3 regions of the Ensifer sp. genome follow, and region 2 is predicted to be linked to each of the others. Evidence: riboswitches for the same ligand, from Rfam matches in the RefSeq annotation. Region 2 holds a riboswitch; each other region holds the start of a gene.
What was found. Region 2 has a riboswitch for cobalamin ahead of RTP54_RS04055 (aromatic ring-hydroxylating dioxygenase subunit alpha). Riboswitches for the same ligand answer to the same signal wherever they lie in the genome.
Positions count from the first base shown of each region.

Region 1 (3,269 bases), on a different contig from region 2:
GCTGCCGGCATCGCCGTGATCCAGATCGACGAACCGGCGCTGCGCGAGGGGCTTCCGCTCAGGCGGTCCGATCGAAAGGCCTATCTCGACTGGGCCGTCGAGTGCTTCCGGATCAGCGCTTCGGGTGTCGGTGACGAAACGCAGATCCACACGCACATGTGCTACTCGGAGTTCAACGACATCATGGCGGCGATCGCGGCAATGGATGCCGACGTCATCTCCATCGAAACCTCGCGCTCGAAGATGGAACTGCTCGGCGCCTTCACCGATCAGGCCTATCCGAACGAGATCGGCCCGGGCGTCTACGACATCCACTCGCCACGGGTGCCCTCGGTCGACGAGATGGTGGCCCTGATCGAAAAGGCGACCGACGGGCTGACGCCGGCACAGATCTGGGTCAACCCGGATTGCGGCCTGAAAACGAGGGCCTGGGAGGAGGTGCGCCCCGCCCTCGTCAACATGGTGCAGGCGGCACAGGCGTTGCGGCAATCTTTCGCCGCCTCCGGCCGGGATGCGGCAAGCGCATGACGGACGACGGGAATATCTGGATGGCGCCGGGGGAAACCCCGGCGCCATCCACGCTGATCGACATCGTCTTTCCCGGCGACACCAACCACCACGGCACGCTGTTCGGCGGTGCGGGACTGGCGCTGATGGACCGGATCGCCTTCATCGTCGCCACCCGCCACGGCCGCGTCCCCTTCGTCACCGCGTCCTGCGACCGGGTCGATTTCCGCGCCCCTGCCCGTATCGGCCAGATCGTCAGCTTTTCCGGGCGCCCGATGAAGGTTGGCCGGCGCTCGATGGTGGTGGAGGTGGACATGATCGCCGAGGATCTTATCGAGGGCACAAGCGATCTTTGCACCCGCGGCCAGTTCACCATGGTGGCGATGCCCGAAGGCAAGGAAGGAAGCTGGTCGCTGCCTTCGCTCGCCTCTGCCGCGATCGGTCCGCCGAAAGACGATGCGGTACGCATGGTCGACATCGTCTTTCCCGACCAGGCCAACAGCTTCGGCGCCATGTTCGGTGGCGACGCGCTGTCGCAGATGACCAAGGCGGCCTTCGTCGTGGCGACACGGGCAAGCCGCAAGACGACGGTGCTTGCCTCCTGCCAAAGCATCGACTTCAAGCATCGCATCACCGTTGGTTCGATCATCGAGATTGTTGCAAGGATCGTGCGCACCGGCCGGAGCTCGACGACCGTAGAGGTGGAGTTGTGGTCGGAAGATCTCATGGGCGGAGAACCGACGCTGACGGCCCGTGGCGTCTTCATCATGGTGGCCGTCGACCGCGACAACCGCCCGGTTCCGGCCTTCGCTGCCTGACGTGTTCGACTTGGGGAGCCGTCGACGACGGCTCTTCATCCACAGGCTTTGTTGGAACCGCGCATTTACTCCCCGTTATCCACACCCGGGAAAATATTGCCCACGCCATCGGGCATCCGCGCCATCGAACCTATTGACGCGATTTTCCGGCCATATACTATATCTAGTGTTCGAGGTTCTTCCGATTCGCAAGGATTGGGAGCGAAGATGGGAATACGGTGCCCCGTGGCGATTTCGCCCGGTCAAGCCGTGGCTGCCCCCGCAACTGTAAACGGCGAGCGACTGTCCAGCATTCGGCCACTGAAGCATGAGGCTTCGGGAAGGTCCGGGCAGAAGCAGCGACCCGTGAGCCAGGAGACCTGCCTCGATCGATAAACGTCCACGGGCGGGGTGTCCGGAGAGGTCAGAGGTATGCTTGAGGCAGGATGAAACCTGCCTGATCGTCTCGACGTCTCCCCGGAAGCGCCGTCTTCAACTTCGGGGTGAAGTCATGTCCGCGTCATCGAATTCCTATCATTCGCCACCGAAGAGGCGCGGGTTCCCGCGCATCTGACGAAGACCCGTGCTCGGTCCTTATCCGAGCCCGTCGCCATTCTGCCAGCCCTGCCCTTTCGCCGGAACGCGCTCGCGCGCCCGCATGCCTTTTCATGTCCAGATCCAGCCGACCCAACGAGGAAGAAATGAACGTCACCGTCTACAGCAAGCCCGCCTGCGTCCAATGCACCGCCACCTACCGCGCGCTCGACCGCAAGGGCGTCAACTACGAGGTGATCGACATCTCGATCGACGAGGACGCGCTCCAGACGGTCAAGGGCCTCGGCTACATGCAGCTTCCCGTCGTCGTTGCCGGCCCGGAACATTGGGCAGGCTTCCGCCCCGACAAGATCAGCGCGCTCTCGTAAGCTTGAGGTGCCGGGCGATGGGCCTGATCGTCTACTTCTCCACGCGCTCGGAAAACACCCATCGCTTCGTCGGCAAGCTCGGCCTTCGCGCCATCCGCATTCCGGTGAGCGCGGCCGACGGGCCGCTTGAGATCAAGGAACCCTATGTGCTGGTCGTGCCGACCTATTGCGGCGACGACGGCCGGGGCGCCGTGCCCAAACAGGTCATCCGCTTCCTGAACGATGCGGACAACCGCTCCCACATCCGCGGCGTGATTGCCGCGGGCAACAGCAATTTCGGCGCGACCTACGGGATCGCCGGCGACGTGATCTCGGCCAAGTGCCAGGTGCCCTATCTCTACCGGTTCGAGCTTCTGGGCACCGACGAGGACGTCGCCAATGTCAAAGACGGGATGGAACGATTTTGGACGTCTCAACACTCGAACGCCCCCTGAAGGCGACGGAAGCGGCGCTCGATTACCACGCGCTGAACGCGATGCTGAACCTCTATGACGAGGACGGCCGGATCCAGCTCGACAAGGATCGGCTGGCGGCGAAGCTGTACTTCCTGCAGCACGTCAACCAGAACACCGTGTTCTTCCATAACCTGCGCGAAAAGCTCGATTACCTGGTGACCGAGGGCTATTACGAGCAGGAGGTTCTCGACCAGTATTCGTTCAATTTCGTGCGCGATCTGTTCGAACACGCCTATGACAAGAAGTTCCGCTTCCCGACCTTCCTCGGAGCGTTCAAGTATTACACCAGCTACACGCTGAAGACCTTCGACGGGAAGCGCTACCTCGAGCGCTACGAGGACCGCGTCTGCATGGTGGCGCTGGCGCTTTCGCGCGGCGACGAAGCGCTGGCGCGCGACATGGTCGACGAGATCATCTCCGGCCGCTTCCAGCCGGCGACGCCAACCTTCCTCAACGCCGGCAAGAAGCAGCGCGGCGAGCTCGTCTCCTGCTTTCTGCTGAGGGTCGAGGACAACATGGAGAGCATCGCGCGCGGCATCAATTCGGCGCTGCAGCTGTCGAAGCGCGGCGGCGGCGTTGCGCTCTCG
Region 1 is NZ_DALZXU010000006.1:116,671-119,939, reverse strand. It holds gene metE (5-methyltetrahydropteroyltriglutamate--homocysteine S-methyltransferase) at 1-528, shown strand, start outside; gene RTP54_RS22650 (acyl-CoA thioesterase) at 525-1,325, shown strand; cobalamin riboswitch at 1,482-1,707, shown strand; gene nrdH (glutaredoxin-like protein NrdH) at 2,006-2,227, shown strand; gene nrdI (class Ib ribonucleoside-diphosphate reductase assembly flavoprotein NrdI) at 2,245-2,661, shown strand; gene nrdE (class 1b ribonucleoside-diphosphate reductase subunit alpha) at 2,631-3,269, shown strand, end outside.
Region 1: another riboswitch for cobalamin. It lies ahead of nrdH (glutaredoxin-like protein NrdH); the one in region 2 lies ahead of RTP54_RS04055 (aromatic ring-hydroxylating dioxygenase subunit alpha).

Region 2 (3,269 bases):
AGCGGCAGCTTGGCGCCGTCGATGCGGCCACGCAGCCCATGCCATCCATGCCGGGCCTCGTGCCCCTCGACCACGAAGCCAAGGTTCAGCCCGGACATCTGGCGGGCCAGCACTTCCAGTTCCGAGCGGAACAGAAGGTCGTCCGGCCGGCGGGCGCAGGAGATGAAGGTGACGTCGGTCTCGGGAATGCAGTCGGCCATCCAGCGCGTCATCGACATCATCGGCGTGACGCCGGAGCCCGCAGAGATGAACAGATACTTCTCGCCGGGATGGCGCACGAAGCTGAAGTCGCCGAGCGGTCCGAAAGCCTTCAGCCGCATGCCGGGTTTCAGGTGATCGAACATCCAGCGCGTGCCGATGCTGTCGGCCTGTGCCTTGACGGTGACGGCGATCGACAGCGGCCGCGAGGGCGTTGACGACAGCGTGTAGGTGCGCATCACCGGTTCGTCGTCCGCCACCGGCAGTTCGAGCGTGACGAACTGCCCGGGCAGATAACGAAACCATGAAGGCTTCTCGGCGCGGAACGTAAAGGTCATCACATCGGCGGTCTCGACGACCGCCGATGTGCATTCGAGCATGTTCTGCCGGTCGATCCAGACGTGCAGCTCGTCGAAGTGATGGAAGGAGGATGCCATCTGCATGTCAGGCGACCCTGAAGAGCGGCATGGCGTCGCCCTGCAGGCGCTGTTCCATGAAGTTGCAGTACCACTCGACGAACTGCATCACGCCGCCTTCATGATCGGGCGAATAGGGCCCCGGCTGATAGGCCGGCGAGCGAATGCCGAAGGCGTTTTCCTCGACGATCTGGCGATCCTGGTCGTTGGTCTCGGTCCAGACGTGGGTCAATTCTTCCAGATCGTAGTCGACGCCTTCGACCGCGTCCTTGTTGACGAGCCACTTGGTCGTCACCTGCGTCAATTCAGGCCCGAGCGGCAGGACGCGGAAGGTGATGGCATGGTCGGCGAGCACGTGGTTCCATGTCGACGGGTAGTGGAACAGGAGCAGCGTGCCGATATGCTTCTGGCTGACATCAGCCGACAGTTGCCGACGTACGGCGCGCGCGCCGGACATGGTGTAGCTCTCGGCGTCGTCGATCAACGGCATGCGCGCCGAGCGGAACTGGCCGCTCTCGGACATGCGGAACTCGCTTGGCAGCCCCGTCGCCTCGCATTTGGCCCAGTGGGCGGCGATGACAGGATCATCCTTGGCGCCCTGCACGCCCGTTGCCGACGGGGCCTCGGGATAGGTGCGGCAAAGCTCGGGATGGTTGGCGGCGCAATGGTAGCATTCGCGGTTGTTTTCCCAGACGAGCTTCCAGTTGCCCTTCTCGATGATCGTGCTTTCGAAGGCGACCTTTGTCTCGCCGAGACGATGCGGCGCCAGATAGGGCGCAACCATGTCGCGGAACGGGCCGAAATCCATCGGCTTTTCGGACAGGTTGATGAAGATGTAGCCGCCGACGGTTTCGCAATGGATCGGCTTCAGGCTATGCGCGGCCTTGTCGAAATCCTCGCCCATCTGACGGGCAAAGAGCAGCGTACCGTCGAGTTCGTAGGTCCACTGATGGTAGGGACAGACGAGCTTGGCCGAAGCCCCCTTGTGTTGCGAGCAGACCCGCGAGCCGCGATGCCGGCAGGAATTGTGCAGGGCGCGGATCGTGCCCTGCCGGTCGCGCACGATGACGACGGGGTAGTCGCCGACCTGGACGGTGAAATAGTTGCCGGCGCGCGGGATCTCGCAGTCGTGGCCGATGAACAGCCAGTCCTTGTACCAGATGTTTTCGAGATCCTGCCTGTAATAGTCGGGGTCGATGTAGAAGGCCCGGTCGAGGCTGTAGCCGTCGCGTCGACCCTTCAGCTTGCGGAGCATATCGCCCTTGATGTCCATGTCCTGTCCTCGTTCGCCTTGTTTCGCGGAGGCAGGACTGGAACCCGCGCAGGCGCATTGCCTGTGCGATGACGGCTCCGATCCGGCTGCCCGCCGCAACCCGTTACGGTCTGTTCGTGTCAAGGCTGGTTTCCGGGCTCAGGAGCTATCCGCAAGGACCAGCCCGGCGCCTTCCCGGACGGACCCGTCCAGTGGCTTTCTGCCGTGGCTTTCGCTCCACCACCGTTGCGGGGGCAGCGCCGGGTTTTGACCGGCTTCCCAATTCTCCGCCTTCCCTAAAAGGCGGCACCTTGAGTAGGCATATCTAATCGCGGAAGCCACCGTCGCAGCTGCCGGTTAACGACATCGGATTCCTGAAAGACGACACAGTGCATGCTGTGCCATAAACGCCTCGGCATCGACTATTTCCCCTTGCAAACAATCGGTTAGACGAAATTTTGGGCATCTGTCGCTTTTTCCGGCGATACCGGCGCGAAAGGGCGGTGTCTTCGCCGGTTTGCGACATGCCGTCCCCCACCGTGGTACCAGTTTCCCGGCCGCGGTCGAAATAGTCTCTTAACCATAATGCATTAGCGTCGCCTGACGGAGAAACCGGCAGAACCGGCAAACAGCGCATTGAAGTTCATGGCAAAGCTCAAATATTACGACGCCGCAGCCGAGAAGCTGCCCACGATCGCCGCGAAGACGGCGGTCCACACCGAATTCCTGCGCACCGGCCGTATCGAACGGCGACAGTGGTCGCAACGCGAGCGGCGTTATCTGAGCTATGACGAAGTTGCCAATCGCACCGGCCACAAGCTGACGACCGCCGGCGAAACGACGCACAAGCGGATGAACGGCTTCCATACCTCGATCCAGTTTCCCAAGATGATCTTCCACCGCACGCTCGCCGGGCGGCCGCATCTGGGCTACTGCCACGTGACGGCGGCGAGGACACATCTCGCCCAATCCAAGGACGTCACCTGGTCTTTCTACTTCGCCAATTTCTTCTGCGACCTCGGCGACGAAAAACACTTCTTCGAACGCATCCAGACCGGCTATTCGCGGATGTACTTCGCCGTCGCAATCGAACCCGACGCGCAGGAAGGACAGATGACGATCAACCGCAGCGTCAGCGACAACGGCCTCATCTTTCGCACCGATGATCCAAAGGTGGCGCTCAAGAACGTGCTGATGCTCGGTGCGCGCGACGAGGCGCTGCGGCGCATCATCCGCAGCCTCTGAGCGGCGGCGACGCCTCCATAAAGAAAATCATTCTGTTTTCGCCGGCGCTCCTTTAAGGAAGCCACGGAAAGGGAAGCGATATGGCCGAAATCATCGATACACGGACCGAGCCGGAACGGGCGATCGAGCGCGCCTGCGCGGTTCTTGCCGAAGGCGAG
Region 2 is NZ_DALZXU010000001.1:845,182-848,450, reverse strand. It holds gene RTP54_RS04060 (hybrid-cluster NAD(P)-dependent oxidoreductase) at 1-641, opposite strand, end outside; gene RTP54_RS04055 (aromatic ring-hydroxylating dioxygenase subunit alpha) at 643-1,887, opposite strand; cobalamin riboswitch at 1,993-2,195, opposite strand; gene RTP54_RS04050 (DUF6656 family protein) at 2,512-3,111, shown strand; gene RTP54_RS04045 (L-threonylcarbamoyladenylate synthase) at 3,192-3,269, shown strand, end outside.

Region 3 (3,269 bases), on a different contig from region 2:
GAGCGCCAGCAGCGAGACCAGGGCAAAGGCGAAGACTGCCCCGAGGAAGGCGCCGAGCGACAGCGTCAGCATGCCCGCGCCAATGCCGAGAATGGCGACGGCGACCGCGCCGGTCGATGCGCCGGCGGAAATGCCGAGGATATAGGGGTCTGCGAGCGCGTTCCTGAGCAGGGCCTGCAGCACCACTCCGCAGAGCGAAAGCGCTGCGCCGCAGCAGGCGGCCACCACAGCGCGGCTGAGGCGATAGTTCCAGACGATGCCCTCGTCGATCGCATCGAGCGGGTATCCGGCGCCCCACAGGCGGTTGGCAACGGTCTTGCCGACGACGTCGAGCGGAATGGCGGTCTCGCCGATGGCGGCGCCCAGTGCCAGCGCAAGGAAAAGCAGTGCGAGCGCCGTCGAAACGGCGCCCGTGCGGTTGATTGCCAGAGGGGCTGACCTCACTTCGCCAGGCCGGCTTTTTCGACCGCGTCGGCCAACACCTCGATGCCCTCGATGGTTCGGATCGTCGGGTTCATCGCCTGGGCGTCCATGACGACGATATGGTCGGCCTTGACCGCCGGCATCAGGCTGGTGACCGGATCCGACTTCAGGAACTTCATCTTCAGCTCCCAGTCGTCGGCGGGGAAGCGGCGGCGATCCATCTTGCCGATGACCACGATCTTCGGGTCGGCCTTGGCGATGGTTTCCCAGCCGATGGTGGGCCATTCCTCTTCGGTGGACACGACGTTCTTGATGCCGAGCGCCGACAGGATGTAGCCGGGCGCGCCATTGGTGCCGGCGACATAGGGATCGATGTCCATCTCGGCGCTGGAGAACCAGAAGACCGCCGACAGCTTGCCGTCGGCATTGGCGATCTTGCCGCGGGCGGCTTCCTCGCGCGCCTTCAGCTTGGCGATCAGGGCCTCGCCGCGATCCTGCACGTCGAAGATCTCGGAAAGCTCTGATATCTCCTGGTAGATCAGCTCCATCGAGAAGGATTTGTGGCGCACGCCGTCGCCACCGGCGGAGTTGTCCTTGGCGGCGCAATCGGCGGGCGAGACATAGACGGGGATCGACAGTTCGGCAAACTGCTTCGGCGTGGCGACGATGCCCTCCGGCCCGACATGCCATTGGAACTGCGCGGTGACGAGATCCGGCTTGGTGGCAACGACGCTTTCGAAGCTCGGGTCGTTGTCGGCAAGCCGCGGCACCTTGGCGTTGACGTCCTCGTAGCCCTCGATGACAGGGCCGATCCATACGGCGGTGCCGACCACCTTGTCGGCGAGGCCGAGAAGATAAAGAATTTCCGTGGTGCTCTGACCGATCGAGGCGGTGCGCGTCGGCGCCGCCTTAAAGGTAACCTCCTGGCCGCAATTCTTTAAGGTCAGGGGGTAGCTCGTCGCGGCCGCAACAGCGGTCGAGGGAGCGACGGTCAAAAGCAGGGACACGGAAACGGCAAGGGATGGGCAATAGCGCCCGACGGCATTGAAAATGGCTTTCAAGGGAATTCTCTTTTCTCGTGAGCTTGCGAAGGGTCAGCCGAAGCGGCGACAGCCGGCCGGCCGGATTTCGGGAGACAAACGATCGCAAACGTCGAGAAGGACGGGAAAAGAGGGCGCAAAGCCGCCGGGTATGCGGATCATGGACAACTCCTGTTCCGGGCAACCCCGCCCGTGACGCTGGATCTTCTGCTTGACGGCAGGTCTCCTGGCTCGCGGATCAGGCGCCTTTCACCTGCCTTCCCGCAACGCGCCTGGCGCGATCGCAGTGGCATGGCGCGCTGTCGCGCCACGAGGGGTGTTCGGCATTCCGCTTACAGTTGCGGGGGCAGCCACGGTCTCGGTCCCTTTTGGGTCGTCCTCACCGTGTTCCCTATTAATCCCCGTCGGAGTCATCCTTGGGGGAACCGTCGCCGCTACCCTTAGTGTTCCCGTCGGCGTGCCGTCAAGGCGCCAGGTTGCGGAAAATGAGACCGTACGACAGCGGCGTGGCGGCTTACCGTAAAGCGGTGCTCGACCTTGCCTTCACCGATTTGTCGTCAAACCGTTCAAATTCTTTCACGCGGCTGTTAAGTCGCTGACATCAGAACAGCCAAAGGTCCGGTTCGCGAAAACCCCGCTTTCGCGAGGTTCGAACCGGAGGCTTGTTTGGCCGAAATTCTCAGCACGCTGTCGCGCCGCTCCTTCCTTCTATCGGCCGGTGCCGCCGGCCTTGTCGCGTCTTCCGGCCTTGCCACGCCATTCTATGCCCGCGGCTATGGCCGGCCGGAATTCATCCATGGGGTTCAGTCAGGCGATGTCGACACAAGCTCGGGCATGGTATGGACACGGGTCGACAGGCCCTCGCGGGTGGCGGTGGAGTATTCGACAACCGAGAGCTTTTCCAATTCGGTCCGCCTTGCCGATCTCACCGCGACACCGCAGACGGATTGTGCGGTGAAGTGTTCGCTCGAAAACCTGCTGCCCGACCAGGATATCTTTTACCGTTTCGTCGCGACCGATCTTTACGACGTCAATCGAGTGTCCGAACCGGTGACCGGCCGGTTTCGCACGGCGCCCTTGCGCAAGCGCTCGATCCGCTTCGTCTGGTCCGGCGACACGGCCGGCCAGGGCTGGGGCATCGACGATGTCGGCATGAAGACCTATTCCACCATGCGTCTGCACGAGCCGGACTTCTTCATCCACTCCGGCGACACGATCTATGCCGACAATCCCATTCCCGACGAGATATCCTTGCGCGACGGAAGCGTGTGGAAGAACCGGGTGGTCACCCACGAGAAGCGCGACGTGGCGCGCACGATCGAGGAATATCGCGGCCAGTGGAAATACAACCTGCTCGACGCCCATGTGCGCGCGCTCAACGCCGTCTGCCCGACCTTCTATCAATGGGACGACCATGAGGTGCTGAACAACTGGTCGGCCTCCACGGACCTCAGAGACGATCCGCGCTATCCGGAAAAGGACGTCGGCGTCTATGCGGCCCGCGCCGCCCGGGCGTTCAACGAGATGACGCCGATCCGCAACATCCCGACCGAGCCCGGCCGCATCTTCCGCAAGATCGCCTATGGTCCGCTGCTCGATGTCTTTTTCGTCGATCTCAGATCCTATCGCGGCCCCAACCAGGGGGAGGGCGACGGCGGCCTGTTCGGCTGGCGGCAGGCGGACTGGCTGAAGCGGGAGCTTGCCGCTTCGCGTGCCGTGTGGAAGGTGATCGCCTGCGACATGCCGATCGGCCTCGTCGTCTGGGACGACTATGCCAACCGGCGCGGATCCGATGCCATTGCCAAC
Region 3 is NZ_DALZXU010000004.1:159,670-162,938, reverse strand. It holds gene RTP54_RS19675 (FecCD family ABC transporter permease) at 1-444, opposite strand, end outside; gene RTP54_RS19670 (ABC transporter substrate-binding protein) at 441-1,424, opposite strand; cobalamin riboswitch at 1,662-1,908, opposite strand; gene RTP54_RS19665 (alkaline phosphatase) at 2,130-3,269, shown strand, end outside.
Region 3: another riboswitch for cobalamin. It lies ahead of RTP54_RS19670 (ABC transporter substrate-binding protein); the one in region 2 lies ahead of RTP54_RS04055 (aromatic ring-hydroxylating dioxygenase subunit alpha).